4 regions of the Glutamicibacter sp. BS14 genome follow, and region 1 is predicted to be linked to each of the others. Evidence: riboswitches for the same ligand, from Rfam matches in the RefSeq annotation. Region 1 holds a riboswitch; each other region holds the start of a gene.
What was found. Region 1 has a riboswitch for S-adenosylmethionine ahead of AC1Z36_RS17605 (hypothetical protein). Riboswitches for the same ligand answer to the same signal wherever they lie in the genome.

Region 1 (4,320 bases):
CTCTCGCCTCCGGTGAATGCGCCAGCAAGCAGCATTGCGCCGATGACGAAGAGGAAGAGCACCACGAAGGTCTGCACTACACCGGCGGTCTTGATGCCCCGGATGTTAATCCAGGTGATCGCTATCGCACCGGCGACACCGACCAGCGCCCAAGTCAGGTAGACCTCTGAGCCAGCGATCTCCCATAATCTGATCTGCGAAAGCTCCGGGAAGAGATAGAGCACGGATTTGGGCAGTGCCACTGCTTCAAAGGCCACGATCGTGATGTAGCCGCCGACGATGGCCCACGAACCGGCAAAAGACCAGCGGGCGCCCATGGCGCGCAGCAAGTAGTTGTGCTCACCGCCTGCTTTCGGCATGGCCGCAACGAGTTCGGCATAGGTCAGGCCGACTACTGCCATGATGCCACCGCCAACCAGCATGGCCAGCGTGGCTCCGAACGGGCCGGCGGTGGTGATCCAGTCGCCGGTGAGCACGACCCAGCCAAAGCCGATCATCGCGCCCACGCCTATGGCCAAGGCGTCCCAGCGGCCGAGGACCTGCTTGAGGCCTGGTTCTGCGGTGTGGTTCTTCGCGGTTTTTCCTGACATGGCAACCCCTTCTGGAAAGTTGGTCAGGATCACACTATGCAAAAACGCGCTTAAGGGTATTGGATGTTTTGACTACATTTCAGGCTATTTTGCCCAAATCGGGAGGCTAGGCCTCGCCGGAGCGCTTCTTGCTGGTTTTCACCAGCGCGCGGTCGACCTCGTGAATGCCCAGGCAGAAGCCTGCGGACATGACCAGCGATTTGATAGTCAGTTCGGAAAGGTCATCAGCTACGTACACCAGCTGGATCGGTCCGGCCAGGACCAGCAGGACACCTGTCCACAGCACATACGCCCACGAGGTGCGCGCCTGCGCCATCACCGGGAAGCGTGCCCGTCGGCGAATCGTCCGCACGCCAATGGTGACAATGACGACGGCCAGAATCGCGGCGCCAATGAAGAAGAAATTGCGTTGGGTGCGGATCCAGGTCAAGGTGGTGCCAATAAGAACGCCGAAAAGTATCGAAGCCCACCAGCTGATACTGCGCAGTTGATCTTGCGCAGCGGTTGGTTCGCCTGTCCTCACGCCTCTCCCATCACTGATTGTCCCGAGCGCCCGGAACAACGCATCGTTCCTAGAATACGCGGTTCATCTCCCCGCAGACGAACGCGCAGCCGCACTGCGCATGCCGTGCCATGGCAGCAAGCGCAAGGGATTGGCGTCATGAGAGGATCAGCGTCCAGGTAACCACGGCAACCTCATCAGAATCGTTTTCCCAGCTATGCGGTTCACGCCCGGGGAAGGTGATCGTATCGCCTGCTTCGAGTTCTACGCGCTGATCAGGCAATACCAGGATGAATTTTCCAGCGATCACGTGCAGCACTTCCAGCTCGCAATCCACCGAATACAGCTCCGCTTCACCGGTGCCCTTGGGCGCAATCTCGGCGCGAATCATCTGCACCCGCTTCTCGCTGCGCGGCGTGACCAGCTGCTCCGTGATGCCGTCACCGCCCAGGGAAACACGGGGTGCCTGCTCCAGTCGGACCAGTTTCGTTTCAGGAACCTCGAAGAGGGTACCGACCTCCATGCCCAGCACTTCGCACAACCGCAAAAGAGTGGAAACCGAAGGGCTGGTCAGGTCGCGCTCCACACGCGAGAGGAAACCCTTGGTCAGTCCGGATAGCTCGGCGACCTGGTCAATGGTCATACGCTGGGTCTGGCGCACCCCGCGCAGCCTCGCACCGATATTGATCGCGGCACCGGTTGGTTCAACTGGCAAGGTTTTCATCGTTTGGCTCCTCGACGTTTTCTGCAGCAACAACCGCAACCACTTTGGCTTCAAGGCCTGCGGGGCAAGTTTACCAATGGTAAACACACCGCGCCCTCTACCGCGAGACTGCAGCGCTCACTAGACTCTGCCCATGGACAGCACCAAGGACAAGCTCTGCGGGTACCTGAACGACGCGCGCGAGAATGCGATCTACAAGGCAGAAGGCCTCGCCGAACACCTGGCACGCACTCCGCTCACCCCTACAGGCACCCATATCCTGGGAGTACTGCACCATTTGGCGATCAATGAATACGAATATTTCGGCACCTGCCTCAAGCGCAGGGCCGATGACCGCTACGTTCGCGAATTCATTGCGCCGCATGATCCCGACGCGGATTTCCTCCCGCCAGCAGATATGGATGCGCAACAGCTGATCGTCCTGTATCGGAAAGCCATCGCCTTCGCCGATGAAGCCATCAGCGATCTGCCCCTGGACTGTCCCGTAGAGGTACCGTGGTGGGGGCCAGCTGGCAAAACCACCTTGGATCACCTGCTCATCCATGCGCTCGCCGAAACCTCCCGGCATGCAGGGCATCTGGATATTATCCGCGAGCAGCTCGATGGCCGCGCTGGCTGGACCGCGCAACTGGATCTGCTGCCCGACTACACCGCGGGGCAATGGGCCGAACAACGCGAGAAGCTGCAGCAACTGGCCAATGCCTTTGCCCCGGGCAGCTGAGCCGCAGTCATATTACGCATTCGGACTTCACCGCGCCCTGCCGCCGGCGGTACCATCGGAAATGTTGCTTCACGAGACGCGGCGCCAAGCTCCGACTGGCCGCGCACCAACCCCAAGTTCATGGGTGGTTCGGATGAGGAAGCGGTCCGCGCACCAACAGGTGCACGGGCAAGAGCTCGCAAGAGAGTTGACCTCCATGGCATATCCGATTCTGCCCGTCATCGACCGCCAGACCGGCCAAGTGCAGTTCAAGGCCGAGGGGCGCTGGCGCACCCGCTACGTTGCAGATCCGCTCAGGCTTGAACGGCTCATTGCCCGTTGCGCCCGCAGGCCGACCTATGATCCGGCCACTTCTGAATTGCAGCTGGTGCTGCCGGTAGCCGGAAATCCCGCGGGCAAGAGAATTGCTTTTAGCCTTGCCAAATTCCCAAGTGCAGGAGCCCTGACTAAACTGGGTGGTTGATCCGATCCACGGGTTTCATTGGAAAATCCATGTTCCAGGAGAGTCATCGTCGCGATGCCACAGCACCCAGAAACCGAACCTACCAAAGCGCAGATCCAGCGATGGCGCAAGTATCTCGCTGATGAAGTCGCCGAAGGCTCCATCTACAGGGCCCTCGCGGAAAAGAAAACCGGTCAAGAACGGCAAATCCTGCTGGGCCTTGCAGAGGCGGAAGCCCGCCACGAATCCCACTGGCGCGTCCTGCTCGGCGAGCATTTCAAGGAAGTCCGCCCGTCGCTGCGACGCACCATGCTGCGTTTCCTGGCATTGCATTTCGGTTCGGTCTTCGTGCTGGCCATGGCCCAGCGCTCCGAAAGCAGTTCGCCCTACCGCGACGACAAGGACGCCACCGCGCAGATGGCGGCCGACGAACAGGTCCACGAAGAGGTCGTCCGGGCGCTGGCTACAGCAGGCCGTGCGCGCCTTTCGGGCAACTTCCGCGCTGCGGTCTTCGGCGCCAACGACGGGCTGGTTTCCAACCTGGCGTTGATCATGGGTATCGGTGCGACCGGTGTTTCAGCGACCTTCGTGCTGTTCTCCGGTGTTGCCGGTTTGCTGGCCGGCGCACTGTCCATGGCAGCTGGCGAATACGTCTCGGTGCGTTCCCAGCGCGAGCTGCTGACCGCCTCGCGACCAACCCAGGTCACGCTAACCGCCGCCCCGAACCTCGATCTGGACGCCAACGAGCTGGTGCTGATCTACAAGGCCCGCGGAATGAGCGATGAAGATGCAGCGCACCGGGCCGCAGAACGCATGGGCCTGTTCACCTGCGATTGCAACCCCGACTTCTCGTTGAACCCGGAAGGCCGCGGCGAAGAACTCGAGAAGGAGCACCAGGAACTGGGGTCGGCCACCGGCGCGGCGGCCACCTCGTTCATCCTTTTCGCTTCCGGCGCGGTCGTGCCGATCCTGCCTTATATCCTTGGGCTCTCCGGCATGACCGCGATCCTCGTCTCGGTAGTCCTGGTAGGCGTGGCCCTGATGATCACCGGAGGGATCGTGGGACTGCTTTCCGGTGCCTCCCCGCTCAAGCGCGGCCTGCGCCAGCTAGCCATCGGCTGGGGCGCAGCGGCCATCACCTACTGCTTGGGCCTGATCTTCGACGTCAGCATCGGATAGCAGCCTGCTGCGATTCGAATGCCGGTACAGCTTTGGCTGTACCGGCATTTTCCATGCCGTGCTCTAGCTGTTCTCCGGCCGCCGGGTACGCCGGCGCAGGGTTTGCATGCTCTGGATGAACTCCATCGCTTCTTCGGCGGTTTCCACCAGAGCAATCTTCTG
Region 2 (4,320 bases), 330 kb from region 1:
GTCGCCAGTACCTCCGGCCTCCAAAAGATCTTGCCGCGTCCCATTTTCTCCAGCCCATGCAAATGCATTGCAAAGCAGCCGTTGCTGCTAGGCAAGGCGGCGGGAGGATACCAACGAGTAATTCAAGGGCTATTTGCGATTGCGGTTCTCGGGCCGAGTGCCGGACACCTGGAGAGCTGGCACCAGATGGTTTCTAATAACTGGCCGTAGCCGGCCGGTCGTTGTCGTGAGCAGTCCGCCGAGCCGCAAAACTCAGCAATGCCCCTGGGCAGGTGGCCTAGTACGCACAGCTCCCGAAGAAGAGCTCCGGTAGCGACGGCAAAAATGGGTGCATGCAACGCAATGTTGCATGCACCCATTTCCTGGAATCTTGGACTCCCTAGGCAAGTACCTGGCGCTTGGAGGAAATGACGCCGGTATTGAATCCAGCCAGGCGCAGGCCGCCGTGGAAGCGGGCGTGCTCGATCTTCACGCAGCGGTCCATGACCACATTCATGCCCGCGGCCTCGGCGCGCCGGGCCACTTCCTCATGCCAGGATCCCAGCTGCAGCCACAGGGTCTTCGCGCCTACGGCCAGGGCCTCGTCCAGCACGGTAGGCAGGTCATCGTGCTTGCGGAAAACCTCGACCAGATCCGGGGTCTCCGGCAGATCGGCCAGCGACTTGTACACCGGCTGGCCCAGGATCTCATCGAGTACCGGGTTGATGAAATACACCTTGTACTTGGAGGAGGAGAGCAGGTAGGTAGCCACGAAATAGCTGGCGCGCGATGGCTTGTTCGAGGCACCGACAATGGCGATGGACTTGGTGTCGCGCAGGATCTCCAGGCGCTGTGCGGCTCCAGGGCCTTCCCAAGCGGTACCAACGGCAGTCATTAGATTGCTCCCTTCGAAGCGGTTGGCAATGCGCAGGCGGAACCGTCATAGGCCGGAGCCTCGAACCCTGCGGCGGAAGCGGCAATCGCTTCCTGCGAAGCGGCCAGCGCCTGGTCCAGATCCCAGAGGATGTCCTCGACATCTTCCAGTCCTACCGACAGCCGGATCAGATCTTCTGGCACGCCAGCGGAGACCAGCTGCTCGGCGCTCAGCTGCTGGTGGGTGGTGGAGGCCGGGTGCAGCACCAGGGTGCGGGCATCGCCGATGTTGGCCAGGTGGCTGGCCAGCTGCAGGGCTTCGATGAACTTCGAGCCGGCTTCGCGCCCGCCCTTCACCCCGAAGCTGAAGACCGAGCCGACGCCCATGGGCAGCAGCTCCTTGGCCTGCGCGTGCTGCGGGTGGGATTCCAGGCCGGCATAGTTCACGTAGGTCACGCGCTCATCGGCCTGCAACCAGGCAGCGACCTGCTTCGCGTTGGACAGGTGGTTGTCCATGCGCTGCGGCAAGGTCTCCAGGCCCTGCAACAGCTGGAATGCGGACTGGGCCGGCAGAGCCGGTCCGAAGTCGCGCAGCTGTTCGCTGCGCAGCTTGGTCAGGAAGCCGTACTCGCCGAAGTTGTCCCACCAGGAGACGTTGCCGTAGCTGGCAACCGGTTCGGTCATGGCGGGGAACTTGCCATTGCCCCAGTTGAACTTGCCCGACTCGATGACCACGCCGCCCAGGGTGGTGCCGTGCCCGCCGATGAACTTGGTGGCCGAGTGGATCACGATGTCCGCGCCGTGCTCGATAGGGCGCAGGATGTACGGGGGAGTGAGCGTCGAATCGACTACCAGCGGGAGATTGTGGCGGTGCGCCACCTCGGCCAGGCCCTTCAGGTCAGCGATGTCGCCGGACGGGTTGGCCACCACCTCGGTGTAGACGGCCTTGGTGTTTTCCTGGATCGCCGCTTCGAAGTCGGCGGGATCATTGGAGTCGATGAAAGTGGTGTTGATGCCGAAGCGGCGCAGCGAGACATCGAGCTGGGTGATGGTGCCGCCATAGAGCTTCGATGAAGCCACAATGTGGTCGCCTGCCTGGGCCAAGGCCGCGAAGGTGACGAATTCCGCGGCCATGCCCGAGCCGGTGGCTACCGCTCCGATGCCGCCTTCCAGCGAAGCCATGCGCTCTTCGAAAGCCGCTACGGTCGGGTTGCCGATACGCGAGTAGATGTTGCCGTACTTCTGCAGGGCAAAGAGGTTGGCCGCATCGTCAGCGTCCTTGAAGACGAACGAAGTGGTCTGGTAGATCGGCACTGCGCGTGAGCCATGCTCGGCATCGGGGGTGCCTCCGGCATGCAATGCGCGGGTGCGGAATCCAAACTTGTGATCTGCCATGGTGGCTTACGACTCCTTGTCGATTGGGGTTTCGCGGGCACCGCAGGGCGGGCCGCGATCGAGGCAGGAATCCCGGAATCAATGTCGCTTCCTGCTGTGGTCCAACGGGTAGGCGGCTGCATCGTTTCTGGCGGTAGCACCGTAACCACCGGATGTGGCAGGTTGCTGCGGCGTCATCGAACCAGATCTCTCAGCCGCTCGGGATGGTGTAATAATCTTCGCAACATGACCGTTCGTGACCCAACTATGAGTCGTAACGTTGCGTATTGGAGCTGTTATCGGAGATTCTTCGATAACTATTACCCCGGTTAGGCTGGAGTCATGGATACTTCGCTGGCACTGGTGCGACATGGGCAGACCGATTGGAACCTTGCAGGGCGCCTGCAGGGGCGTACCGATATCCCGTTGAACGATACCGGGCGCGAACAAGCTCGCGAGGTCGGGCGCCAGCTGATCGGCCAGAACTGGTCGCTGGTACTTGCTTCGCCCTTGGAACGTGCCCGGGAAACTGCCTCGCTGATTGCCCAGCAGATCGGGGCCGAGACGGGGAACGCCGTTCCGGAACTCATTGAACGCGGCTTCGGCCCGCTGGAAGGCCGGATCATGGCCGAGGTCAGCGAAGCGGAATCGGCTGCTGCCAAGGACCTGCGTGAGCCGCGTGCCCAGATCTTGAGCCGTACGGTGCCAGCGCTGCTGGACTTGGCCAGCAGGCATGCCGGGCGCAAGGTCATGATTGTCAGCCATGGGGCCACCATGCGCACCATCCGCGACGCATTGGCCGGAACCACGGATCCCCAAGGCGTGGAAAATGGCGAAATGCTCCACCTGGAATTGATCCGCCTTGAGCAGATCGCCAGCGAATTGGATCTGGTGGCATTCTAGGAATCCATGGGTATCTGCGTGAAGGAATTTTTTTCGTTCACGCCTCACAAAATGGTCTCCTCGTACGTTTACATGGTGAGAAGCCATGAAGGCGCAAAATTCCAGGAGAGCCATGCAAGCACCGTTCGAGCGGATAGTCCAGGACTATGGACTGAACGTCCTGCGCGTTTGCCGTGCCCTGCTTGATGAGCATCGCGCGCAAGACGCCTGGTCCGAAACGTTCCTTGCCGCGCTCAAGGCGTACCCGCAACTGCCGGAGGACGCCAATGTCCTGGCATGGCTAGTGCGTATTGCCCGGAACAAAGCCATTGACGAGTTGCGCAGGAACAAGCCGGAAATCCTCATCGGCCAAGACGTGGACAGCCTGGCCCCATCGGCCCAACGGCCGGATCTGCAGTTGGAAAACCTGCAGCTGTGGCATGAGGTGAACCAGCTTCCTGGCAAGCAGCGGCAGGTGGTGGCCTACCGCTACCTGGGCGGAATGAGCTACGCGCAAATTGCCGGAATCCTTTCCGGCACCGAAGCTGCCGCCCGGCGTTCGGGCGCCGATGGGATCAAGAATCTGCGGGCCCGGATGGATGACCAAGAACTATGGCGGGAGCAGCCATGAACGGAAAAAATTATCGGCAGCAGGCTACGGCCGCTGAAGCGCAAGTCCTCGACTCGCTGCAGGACCGGCTCGTTGAACGGGCCCGTGCACGGGAACTTGTTGATGTTGCCTATCGCGTGGTCGATAGCCCCGTGGGGGCCTTGCTGCTGGCCAGTACCGATGCCGGGCTGGTCCGGGTCGCTTTTGAATCCGAAGGCCATGACCGGATTCTGGAGGTGCTCTCGGAAAGGCTCAGCCCGCGGATCCTGCGCGACAAGTCGAGCTTGGATGGTGCCGTCCGGCAACTGGATGAGTATTTCGCGGGCCAGCGGCATGGCTTCGATCTTCCGGTGGACTTGCAGCTCTCCACCGAGTTCCGCCGCCAGGTGCAGCTGGAGCTGGGTCATATCGATTACGGGCGTACCCTGAGCTACGCCCAGCTGGCGCAGCAGATCGGCAAGCCGAAAGCGGTGCGGGCCGTCGGTTCAGCCTGCGCCACCAACCCGATTCCCATCGTGCTGCCCTGCCATCGGGTGCTGCGCACCGATGGTTCATTGGGCGGCTACCTGGGAGGCTTGGAAGCCAAGTCCGAGCTGCTGAAG
Region 3 (4,320 bases), 310 kb from region 1:
TGGCAAATCGAACTCGCCCAGAATGTTCAGCGATTCGCCGATGGTCGTTCCGCCACTGGACGAAGGAGCCATGCCGAAGACGTCATAGCCCCGGTAGTCCACCTTAGTTGGTGCCTGCTCCACCACTTCGTAGCCGGCCAGGTCGGCAGTGCCCAGCTGCCCTGCGGGAACCGGGAGGGCGGTGTCTTCGCTCTTTGGCGGAGCCTGCACCGTTAGGGCGATTTCGGCAGCCAATTCGCCCTCATAGAATCCCTGGAGGCCTTGCTTGGCCAGCATCAGGTAGGTGTGTGCGAGATCCGGATTCTTGAAAATGCTCCCGACCTCCGGGGCATCTCCGCCGGGCAAGAACAATTCGCTCGTGGAGGTGAACGCGGCGAATCGTTCCTTGTTATCCAGGGTCTGCTCGCGGAACGTCTCGTCGATGACAAAGCCGCGTGAAGCGATCTGGGTCGCCGGCCGCAGAACCTGTTTCAGGTTCTGCGAACCCCAATTATCCAGTGCGCGCTGCCACGTGGCCAAGGTCCCGGGCACGCCCACGGACACGCCACTGGTGACCAGTTCCGGGGTGAAGTTATACGGCTCGCCGGTTTCAGGATCGATGAATGCATCATGCGCAATGCCTGCCGGTGCGGTTTCGCGGCCGTCGATGGTGCTGACCTTGCCCGACTTCGCATCGTAGTGCATGAAGTATCCGCCGCCGCCAATGCCTGCGCTATAGGGTTCGGTGACGCCCAGTGCCGCCGCGGTTGCCACAGCCGCATCGACGGCGTTGCCTCCCTTGCGCAGGATTTCGATGCCGGCAGCGGTGGCTTCCGGATCGACCGACGAGACTGCGCCTCCAGTGCCGATGGCGGTCGGGTCCTTCTGGGTGTGCCGTGGTTCGGCGCTCGCCGGAAGCGCTGAGAAAGCTCCCAGGCCCAAGGCGATGGCTGCCGCGCAGGCAACTGATCTTAAACGTACTCGTGGCATGCTTTGATCTCCTCTGCAGGTGGGGATGAAGTATGCGCAAATTTACGGGAGCGGGAACTCGCCGCACGGTTGTGACACGCAGCACCATGGGTTTGCGCGGCAATTTCGGCATTGCCGCGCGAATATTCCGGGTTGTGACGCGTTAAAGCGGCGGGCAGGCACCGCGGCCTCGATCGCCGCCAATGCCTGCCCGCTGGAACCCTAGTGCACCTGGGCTACTTGTCCAGGTTGTCCTTGATGACTTTGCCCAAGGAAGCCGGGGCGCGGCCGATCAGCTGAGCCAGCTCCCCGGAGTCCACTTCCAGCGCTCCTTCTCGAATGCGCATGTCGGTATCGACGAGGATGTGCGCGAACGGTCCGGGGACGCCGGCATCAGCGTAGATCTTTTCCAGTTGCCCGGGATCCATTTCCTGGTAGGCGATGTCCTGGCCGGCGGCAGCGCCAACCGCGCCAGCAAGCTGGGCGAGGGTGAATGGCTTGTCGCTGCCCAGCTCGTAGATCCTGCCGTTCTGGTTTTCTTCGGAAAGCAGCACGGCCGCAGCGGCATCCGCGTAGTCTGCACGGGCGGCAGCGCTGATCTTGCCATCGCCGGCGGCACCGAGCACCGTGCCGCTGTTGAGGTAGCCCATCAGCTGGTCGGTGTAGTTCTCGATGTACCATCCATTGCGCAACAGCACGTAGTCGATGCCGGATCCGGCCAGCAGCCGTTCGGTGGCGATGTGCTCCTCGGCGAGCTTCATGCCGCCGGACAGGGCGTTGGCAATTGAGGTGTAGGCGATCAGCGAGACATCCACGTGCTTGGCGGCATTGATGACGTTCTCATGCTGGGCAACGCGCTGGCCCACCTCGCTGGCCGAAATCAGCAGCAGCTTGTCTATGCCTTCGAGTGCGGACACGAGAGTTGGCTGGGCGTTGTAATCGGCAACGCGGGTTTCCAGGCCTTTGCCTGCCAGCGGTTCCAGCTTCTGCTCGGAGCGGCCAATGGCGACCAGATCAGCGGCATTCGCCCCGCGCGCCAGCAGCGCGTCGATGACTAGATTTCCAAGCTGTCCGGTGGCACCGGTAATTGCGATCTTCATGGGGTCCTCTCGTTGGTCTGCATCTGCTACAACCACCGTAGGCATCGCTGAATTCCCCACCCAAGATTGCTGGCACAAGCCAGCGAGAGATGGGCAGAAACTGCAAGGCTTTCGTCACAAAGAGGGGAAGTAGCGAAATGTGTCAGATTGCTACGTGGATTATTGCGTGATTTCAGCGTGGATCCGTCCGGACTATGACTTGATGACGCCGATTGAAGTAACGTTTGCCGGCCTGCGGGCGTGGACTCCAGACTTGAATTGTTCGGCTCGTACAACCGAACGCACACCATCCAGAGCGACTGAGAGATCTGGCTCAACGACGTCGCAGCAACCACCCGAGAGGGAGCGGTGCTACAGCCAGAACCGATGGAGTACTTTCACTTCGCGACGGAAAATCTGTGGAACGCAGATGATTTTCGCGAAGTGCGCTCCGCATAACCAAGCACCAAGGGAGCGATGATGATTCGTCTTGAAAACGTAACGACCGCCTTCGGCAAGGGCCAAGATCAATTCACGGCCGTCAAGGATGTCTCGCTGGAAATCCAGGCCGGAACCATCCATGGAATTATCGGATTTTCCGGTGCGGGAAAGTCAACGCTATTGCGCAATATCAATTTGCTGCAGCGTCCCACGTCGGGCCAGGTCATCGTGGATGGCGTCGAACTGACCGGGCTCAGTGAAGGAGACCTGCGAAAGCAGCGTCATGAGATCGGGATGATCTTCCAGCACTTCAACCTGCTGAACAATCGCACCGCGCAACAGAACGTCGAGCTGAATCTGAAGTTCGCTGGTGTTCCGAAAAAGCAACGCCGTGAACGTGCGCTGGAAGCGCTGTCCATAGTGGACCTCGCTGACAAGGCTGCCGCCTATCCAGGACAGCTTTCGGGCGGCCAGAAACAGCGCATCGCCATTGCCCGCGCGCTGGTCACCGAGCCCAAGGTCCTGCTGTGCGATGAGCCAACCAGTGCCGTGGATCCTAGAACGACAACGTCGGTGCTGCAATACCTCAGTGACATCAACGCCAGCCTTGGCATCACCACAGTCATCGTCACCCACGAGATGAACGTTATTAAGGCCATTGCCGACAAGGTTTCGGTCATGGAAGACGGAGCGGTAGTTGAAGAGTTCGCCCTGAGTTCGTTGCGAGAACCAGGCTTTGAACCAGTGACGCCAATCGGCCGCTACCTGATCAGTGACGAACTCACGCTTAACCGCCAGCCAAAGCAGGACCAAGCCGTCGCTGCCACCGTAGCCCGCGTATAGAGAACCTGGATTACCAATGAATTTCACGTCAGTAGTGCTAGCCACGAGCAACGGCAACGCAGCAGCTTTCAGTTTCGACCGCATCATCGAACTTGCCCCGGAAATCTGGGTCGCCATGGCGCAGACCTTTGCGATGCTGCTGGTTTCCATCCCGATCGCGATTCTCCTGGGAACCCCGCTGGGCATTTGGCTTTACTCGATGTCTCCCAACGGTTTGCGCCCACGTCCGCGACTGCACCGAATCGTTGACGGGCTGGTCAATACAATCCGTTCCTTCCCATTCCTCATCCTGCTGATCGCCATCATCCCGTTCACCCGATTCGTTGTGGGAACTACCATTGGCACCGCGGCGGTTATCGTTCCGCTGACCATCAACGCGATCCCCTATTTCGCCCGGTTCGTGGAGCAGAACATCAGCCAGCTTGGCAATGGCGTTGTCGAAGCAGCGCAGGCCATGGGCGCCACACGGGGACAGATCATCCGTGAAGTGCTGCTGATCGAAGCCAAGCCTGCACTGCTGTCTTCCATCACCATCATGACCGTCAGCTTCATCTCGTATTCGGCCATGGCCGGACTGGTCGGCGGAGGCGGTATCGGCGACTTCGCAATCCGCTACGGCTACTACCGCTATGAAACCGGAGTCATGCTGCTAGCCATCGTGTTGATGATCCTGCTGGTGCATGCAGTTCAGTTCGTCGGAACTCGGCTATCGCGCGCCGCTGACAAGCGCTAAACACAAAACCCGCTCAACTCGCATTTCAGCAAAGGACAACACCATGGCATTCTCTCGCCGCACCTTCTTAACTTTCACCGCCGGCTCCGCCGCACTCCTCGCGCTGGCTTCTTGCGGCCTGGCAGGTGGACAGGCCGCCGGCACCGGTGACAAGACCATCAAGGTTATTGTCACCGAATCGGCCCCATCGCAGGAACCAACCAAAATCGCACAGAAGCTGCTGGCCGAAAAGGGCTGGACTCTGGAGGCTACCTATGTCACCGACATCGTGCAGCC
Region 4 (4,320 bases), 320 kb from region 1:
GTTGGCCAGGGCGGTACGTCCATCGGCATGCTGGAGGTTCTGCAGCTTGATGTCAGCTTCACTCAAGCCCGCGGATTCCAGCGCCTGCAGCAGGAAGAAGTATGGGTCGGTGCCCTTTGTAGCGGCCACGGTCTTGCCAGCGAGATCTTCAACGGACTCGATTTTCGAGTCCTTATCCACTACCAGGGCCGCCCATTCCGGCTGCGAATACAGTGCGATGGTCTTGATGGGTGCACCGTTCGAACGGTTCAGGAGCGCAGCGGAACCGGCTGTGGAACCAACATCGATTGCGTCGGCGCGAAGGGCTTCATTGGCCTTGTTGGAACCAGCGGACTGGATCCATTCGACATTTACGCCCTGCTCCTTGGCGGCTGCTTCCAACCATCCCTTTTCCTTGAGTACCAGGCTCAGCGGGTTGTAAGTGGCAAAGTCGATGGACAGGGTCTGACCATCCGAGGAGGCTGTAGCGTTTTCGCCAGCACAGCCGGTCAGGGCAACTGCGCCAACGATCAAGGCGGCGGCGGACAATGCAGTGCGGCGGGTGAGACGGTTCAAAAGCATGGAGAATCCTAGAATTGTGCGTGCAAGCGGTGTAGGTGAAAAGGCAAAGGGGACGAATGGTTCGGGACCCACGGCGTGGCCGGGACTAATGGTTGGTTGGGTCGACGCCGAGCAGGCGCAATAGGTGCAGGCGATCTGCAACGAACTTTTCATCGGTATGCCGGCGTGGATGCACAGCTGAGATGGACAGATCCTCGATGACGCCCGCTGCACTATGCCCAGCGCCTCGCCCCAGAACAATCACGCGGTCAGCCAAAGTCAACGCCTCGTCCACATCATGGGTCACCATGAGAACAGTGGTGGGGAACGATGCGTGAATCGAGAGCAGCAGATCCTGCATCTTCAAGCGTGTCAGCGCATCGAGGGCGCCGAAGGGTTCATCAAGAAGCAATACACCCGGGCGCCGAGCCAGCGCGCGAGCCAGCGAAACCCGTTGCGCCATGCCTCCGGAGATCTCGCGTGGGCGCAAGCTGGCTGCATGGCTCAGACCGGTCAGCTCGATCAACTCATCGATCAGCGAGTTGCCGGCGCGCTTATCGGTTTCCGGTGCCAGGCCCAGTGCAATGTTCTGGCGAACCGAGCGCCATGGCAGCAGCCGGGGCTCCTGGAAGGCAACGGCGCATAACTCGTTGATGCCGGTGACCTCGCGGGTGCCGGTGCGGATGGTGCCGGTGGTGGGGTGGTCCAAGCCCGATACTGAACGCAGCAGCGTGGATTTTCCGCAACCGCTGGCTCCAAGAATGGCCACGACTTGACCTGCTGGAATTTGCAGGTTGATATCGGTCAGAACGGTGCGGCTTTCCATCTTGGTGGTGAAGGTTCGCGACACGTTGCTGAACTGCACGTCCAGGGCGCTTGAAGCTGAGGCAACGGGAGCTGCCTCGGGCGCTGCAAAGGAAAGAGTCATGTTCATCTCCATCGTTCCTGGCGGTAGCACCGGCCTGCAGAGCAAAACTCCAAAGGTGGTTGCTGCGGCGTCGTGGAGCCAGATCTCTCGGCCGCTCGGGATGGTTACGTGTCCATTACAACGAGTCGAACGATTTGAACGCAAATCTTGCGTAATATGAAAAAATCTTCGACAACTACGTCACATTGCCCAGAAATTTCGTTATTTATTTTATTGCAGGCCGGTTTGCTCGACATTAAGCAAAACTTTGCAACTCATCTTCGGCAGGACGCGGATTAGGCTGTGAAATTTGAAGATGGGCACTGCCGGCACTGGGACGAAATGTGACTTCGCGGGTTGGAAACGCCGGTTTATTACCGTTACAAATGAATTACGACCCATCCAGAGCGGCTGAGAGATCTGGCTCCACGACGCCGCAGCAACCACCCCAATAGCGGGACGGTGCTACCGCCAGGACCGATGGAAAGAATTGAGAACCCTGATGCCTATTGGTGAATCGCACAATGCCCTCGGACTGGACTTCAACCAGCTCAGTGACCCTTCGCAGGCCACCGCAATGGACCTGGACAAGTTTGAAGAACAGCTGCCGACCAGGCAATTGCTGAAAATCACCCCCGGACCAAGTGCGGATGAGCAATACGACCGGCTGGCCGAAATTTTCCGTCCCGTTTTTGCGCAGATCGCCGCGACAGCCAAGGACCGCGACTTGAACCGCGTGCTTCCTTTCGAGCAGGTAGGCCTGCTGAATCGCGAGCGTTTCGGTGCGCTGCGCCTTTCCGTTGCCGACGGGGGCTACGGCGCACGGCTGGTGGATGTCTTCCGTCTGCTCATCGAGCTGTCCGAGGCGGACTCCCACGTAGGCCAGCTGTGGCGTGCGCATATCGCATTCGTCGAGAACGTCTTGGCACTGGAGGACGAAGAGCTGCGCAAGAAGTGGGTCGCTCGCATCGCTGCTGGGCAGATTATCGGCAACGCCTACACCGAACGCGGTGGCAACGCCCTGGGCACCTTGAACACCAAGGCCAGCACCGTGGACGGGCGCTGGGTGATCGACGGTGAAAAGTACTACTGCACCGGCACCATTTTTGCCGACTGGACCACCGTTGCCGTGGCCCACCCGGAGCTCGCCGGCCGCCAGATCGCCGTGGTCTCCACCCAGCGCAGCGGCGTCAAGATCCTCGACGACTGGGATGGGTTCGGCCAGGGCCTCACCGGAACCGGCACCACCGAATTCCACCAGGTCCCGGTGGATTGCTTCATGCCGCAGCAGACCAATGACTCCGAAGCGGCGATCTTCCAGCTGGTTCTCATGGCCGTGCAGGCGGGCATCGCCCGCGCCGCATTGAACGACCTGCGTCACGCGGTGCAGGCGCGCACCCGCATCTTCACCACCGGAACCGGGGTGCCGGTATACCAGGAACCCCAGGTCCTCCAGCTGGTGGGCGAAGTTTCCGCGGAGTCCTTCGCTGCCGACTCCGTGGTGATCGGCGCGGTACTCGAAGTCGAGGCGGCCCTGGGCGATCCGGGACTGAACGACGAGGAACGCTACGCCGTATGCGAGCTGGCCGCCAACCGCGCGCAAACCGTGGTGCAGCCACTGGCCATCGGCGTGACCAGCAAGCTCTTCGACGGACTGGGAGCCTCGTCCACCAGAAGCGGCTGCAACCTGGACCGGCACTGGCGCAATGCGCGCACCATCGCCACCCATAACCCGGCGATCTACAAGGCGCGCATCGTCGGGGACTACGAGATCAACGGGGTCCAGCCGCAGCGGCTGTCCGTCACCGGCGAAGATTCAACCCAGCGGGCTTGAGGGCCTGCGACGCAAACCAGCAACTTTCCACGATTACCGACCTATGGGGGCAAAGCCATGAGCGAGAACAAGCGCGAGATCCTATTCAACGCATTCGACATGAACTGCGTGGTGCACCAGTCGCCGGGCCTGTGGCGCCATCCGCAGGACAAGGCCTCGACCTACAACACCCTGGGCTACTGGACGCACCTGGCCAAGGTGCTGGAAAAGGGGAAGTTCGACGGACTGTTCCTCGCCGACGTGCTGGGCACCTACGACGTGTACAAGGGCACCAACGTCACCCCGCTGGGCTCCGGCGCCCAGGCACCGGTCAACGACCCGATGATGCTGGTTTCCGCCATGGCCGCCGTGACCGAGAACCTCGGCTTCGGCGTCACCGCGGGCACCGCCTATGAGCACCCGTACGCTTTCGCCCGCCGCCTGGCCACCCTGGACCACCTGACCAACGGCCGCGTGGGCTGGAATGTCGTCACCGGCTACCTTCCCTCGGCCGCCCGCAATATGGGCCAGGAAGACCAGATGGAGCACGACGAGCGCTACAACCACGCCGATGAGTACCTCGAGGTGGTCTACAAGCTGCTCGAAGGCTCGTGGGAAGACGACGCGGTGCAGAATGACAAGGCCACCGGCGTCTACACCGACCCGGCCAAGGTGCACCCGATCGAGCACGAAGGCAAGTACTTCAAGGTTCCGGGCATCGCCATCACCGAGCCGTCCACCCAGCGCACCCCGGTGATCTACCAGGCCGGCGCCTCCAAGCGCGGCACCGAGTTCGCCGCGTCGAACGCCGAAGCGATCTTCGTCAATTGCCCCACCCGCGACCTGCTGAAGGAAGCGGTCAGCAAGATCCGTGACGCTGCCGAGGCCGCCGGGCGTGGCCGCTACGACATCAAGGTCTTCGCCATGCAGACCATCATTACCGCCGAAACCACCGAACTGGCCCAGGCGAAGTTCCAGGACTACAGCTCCTACGTGGATATCGAGGGGTCGCTGGCACTGCTGTCCGGCTGGACCGGCATCGACATGTCCGTCTACGGCC

Region 2: linked by a shared signal. The riboswitch ahead of AC1Z36_RS01340 (O-acetylhomoserine aminocarboxypropyltransferase/cysteine synthase family protein) and the one ahead of AC1Z36_RS17605 (hypothetical protein) in region 1 are both predicted to bind S-adenosylmethionine.
Region 3: linked by a shared signal. The riboswitch ahead of AC1Z36_RS01265 (methionine ABC transporter ATP-binding protein) and the one ahead of AC1Z36_RS17605 (hypothetical protein) in region 1 are both predicted to bind S-adenosylmethionine.
Region 4: linked by a shared signal. The riboswitch ahead of AC1Z36_RS01285 (acyl-CoA dehydrogenase family protein) and the one ahead of AC1Z36_RS17605 (hypothetical protein) in region 1 are both predicted to bind S-adenosylmethionine.

Annotation. Positions count from the first base shown of each region.
Region 1 covers NZ_CM167801.1:3,751,833-3,756,152, forward strand. The annotation lists gene AC1Z36_RS17585 (APC family permease) at 1-590, opposite strand, end outside; gene AC1Z36_RS17590 (hypothetical protein) at 697-1,113, opposite strand; gene AC1Z36_RS17595 (cupin domain-containing protein) at 1,250-1,816, opposite strand; gene AC1Z36_RS17600 (DinB family protein) at 1,950-2,537, shown strand; SAM riboswitch class IV at 2,605-2,718, shown strand; gene AC1Z36_RS17605 (hypothetical protein) at 2,734-3,000, shown strand; gene AC1Z36_RS17610 (VIT1/CCC1 transporter family protein) at 3,055-4,158, shown strand; gene AC1Z36_RS17615 (LOG family protein) at 4,222-4,320, opposite strand, start outside.
Region 2 covers NZ_CM167801.1:284,160-288,479, reverse strand. The annotation lists gene AC1Z36_RS01345 (CoA-binding protein) at 380-874, opposite strand; gene AC1Z36_RS01340 (O-acetylhomoserine aminocarboxypropyltransferase/cysteine synthase family protein) at 874-2,247, opposite strand; SAM riboswitch class I at 2,363-2,457, opposite strand; gene AC1Z36_RS01335 (histidine phosphatase family protein) at 2,569-3,129, shown strand; gene AC1Z36_RS01330 (RNA polymerase sigma factor) at 3,242-3,739, shown strand; gene AC1Z36_RS01325 (methylated-DNA--[protein]-cysteine S-methyltransferase) at 3,736-4,320, shown strand, end outside.
Region 3 covers NZ_CM167801.1:265,372-269,691, reverse strand. The annotation lists gene ggt (gamma-glutamyltransferase) at 1-969, opposite strand, end outside; gene AC1Z36_RS01270 (NAD(P)H-binding protein) at 1,185-2,048, opposite strand; SAM riboswitch class I at 2,332-2,421, shown strand; gene AC1Z36_RS01265 (methionine ABC transporter ATP-binding protein) at 2,505-3,311, shown strand; gene AC1Z36_RS01260 (methionine ABC transporter permease) at 3,328-4,044, shown strand; gene AC1Z36_RS01255 (MetQ/NlpA family ABC transporter substrate-binding protein) at 4,088-4,320, shown strand, end outside.
Region 4 covers NZ_CM167801.1:271,052-275,371, reverse strand. The annotation lists gene AC1Z36_RS01295 (aliphatic sulfonate ABC transporter substrate-binding protein) at 1-561, opposite strand, end outside; gene AC1Z36_RS01290 (ABC transporter ATP-binding protein) at 647-1,468, opposite strand; SAM riboswitch class I at 1,474-1,575, opposite strand; SAM riboswitch class I at 1,843-1,934, shown strand; gene AC1Z36_RS01285 (acyl-CoA dehydrogenase family protein) at 1,950-3,281, shown strand; gene AC1Z36_RS01280 (LLM class flavin-dependent oxidoreductase) at 3,339-4,320, shown strand, end outside.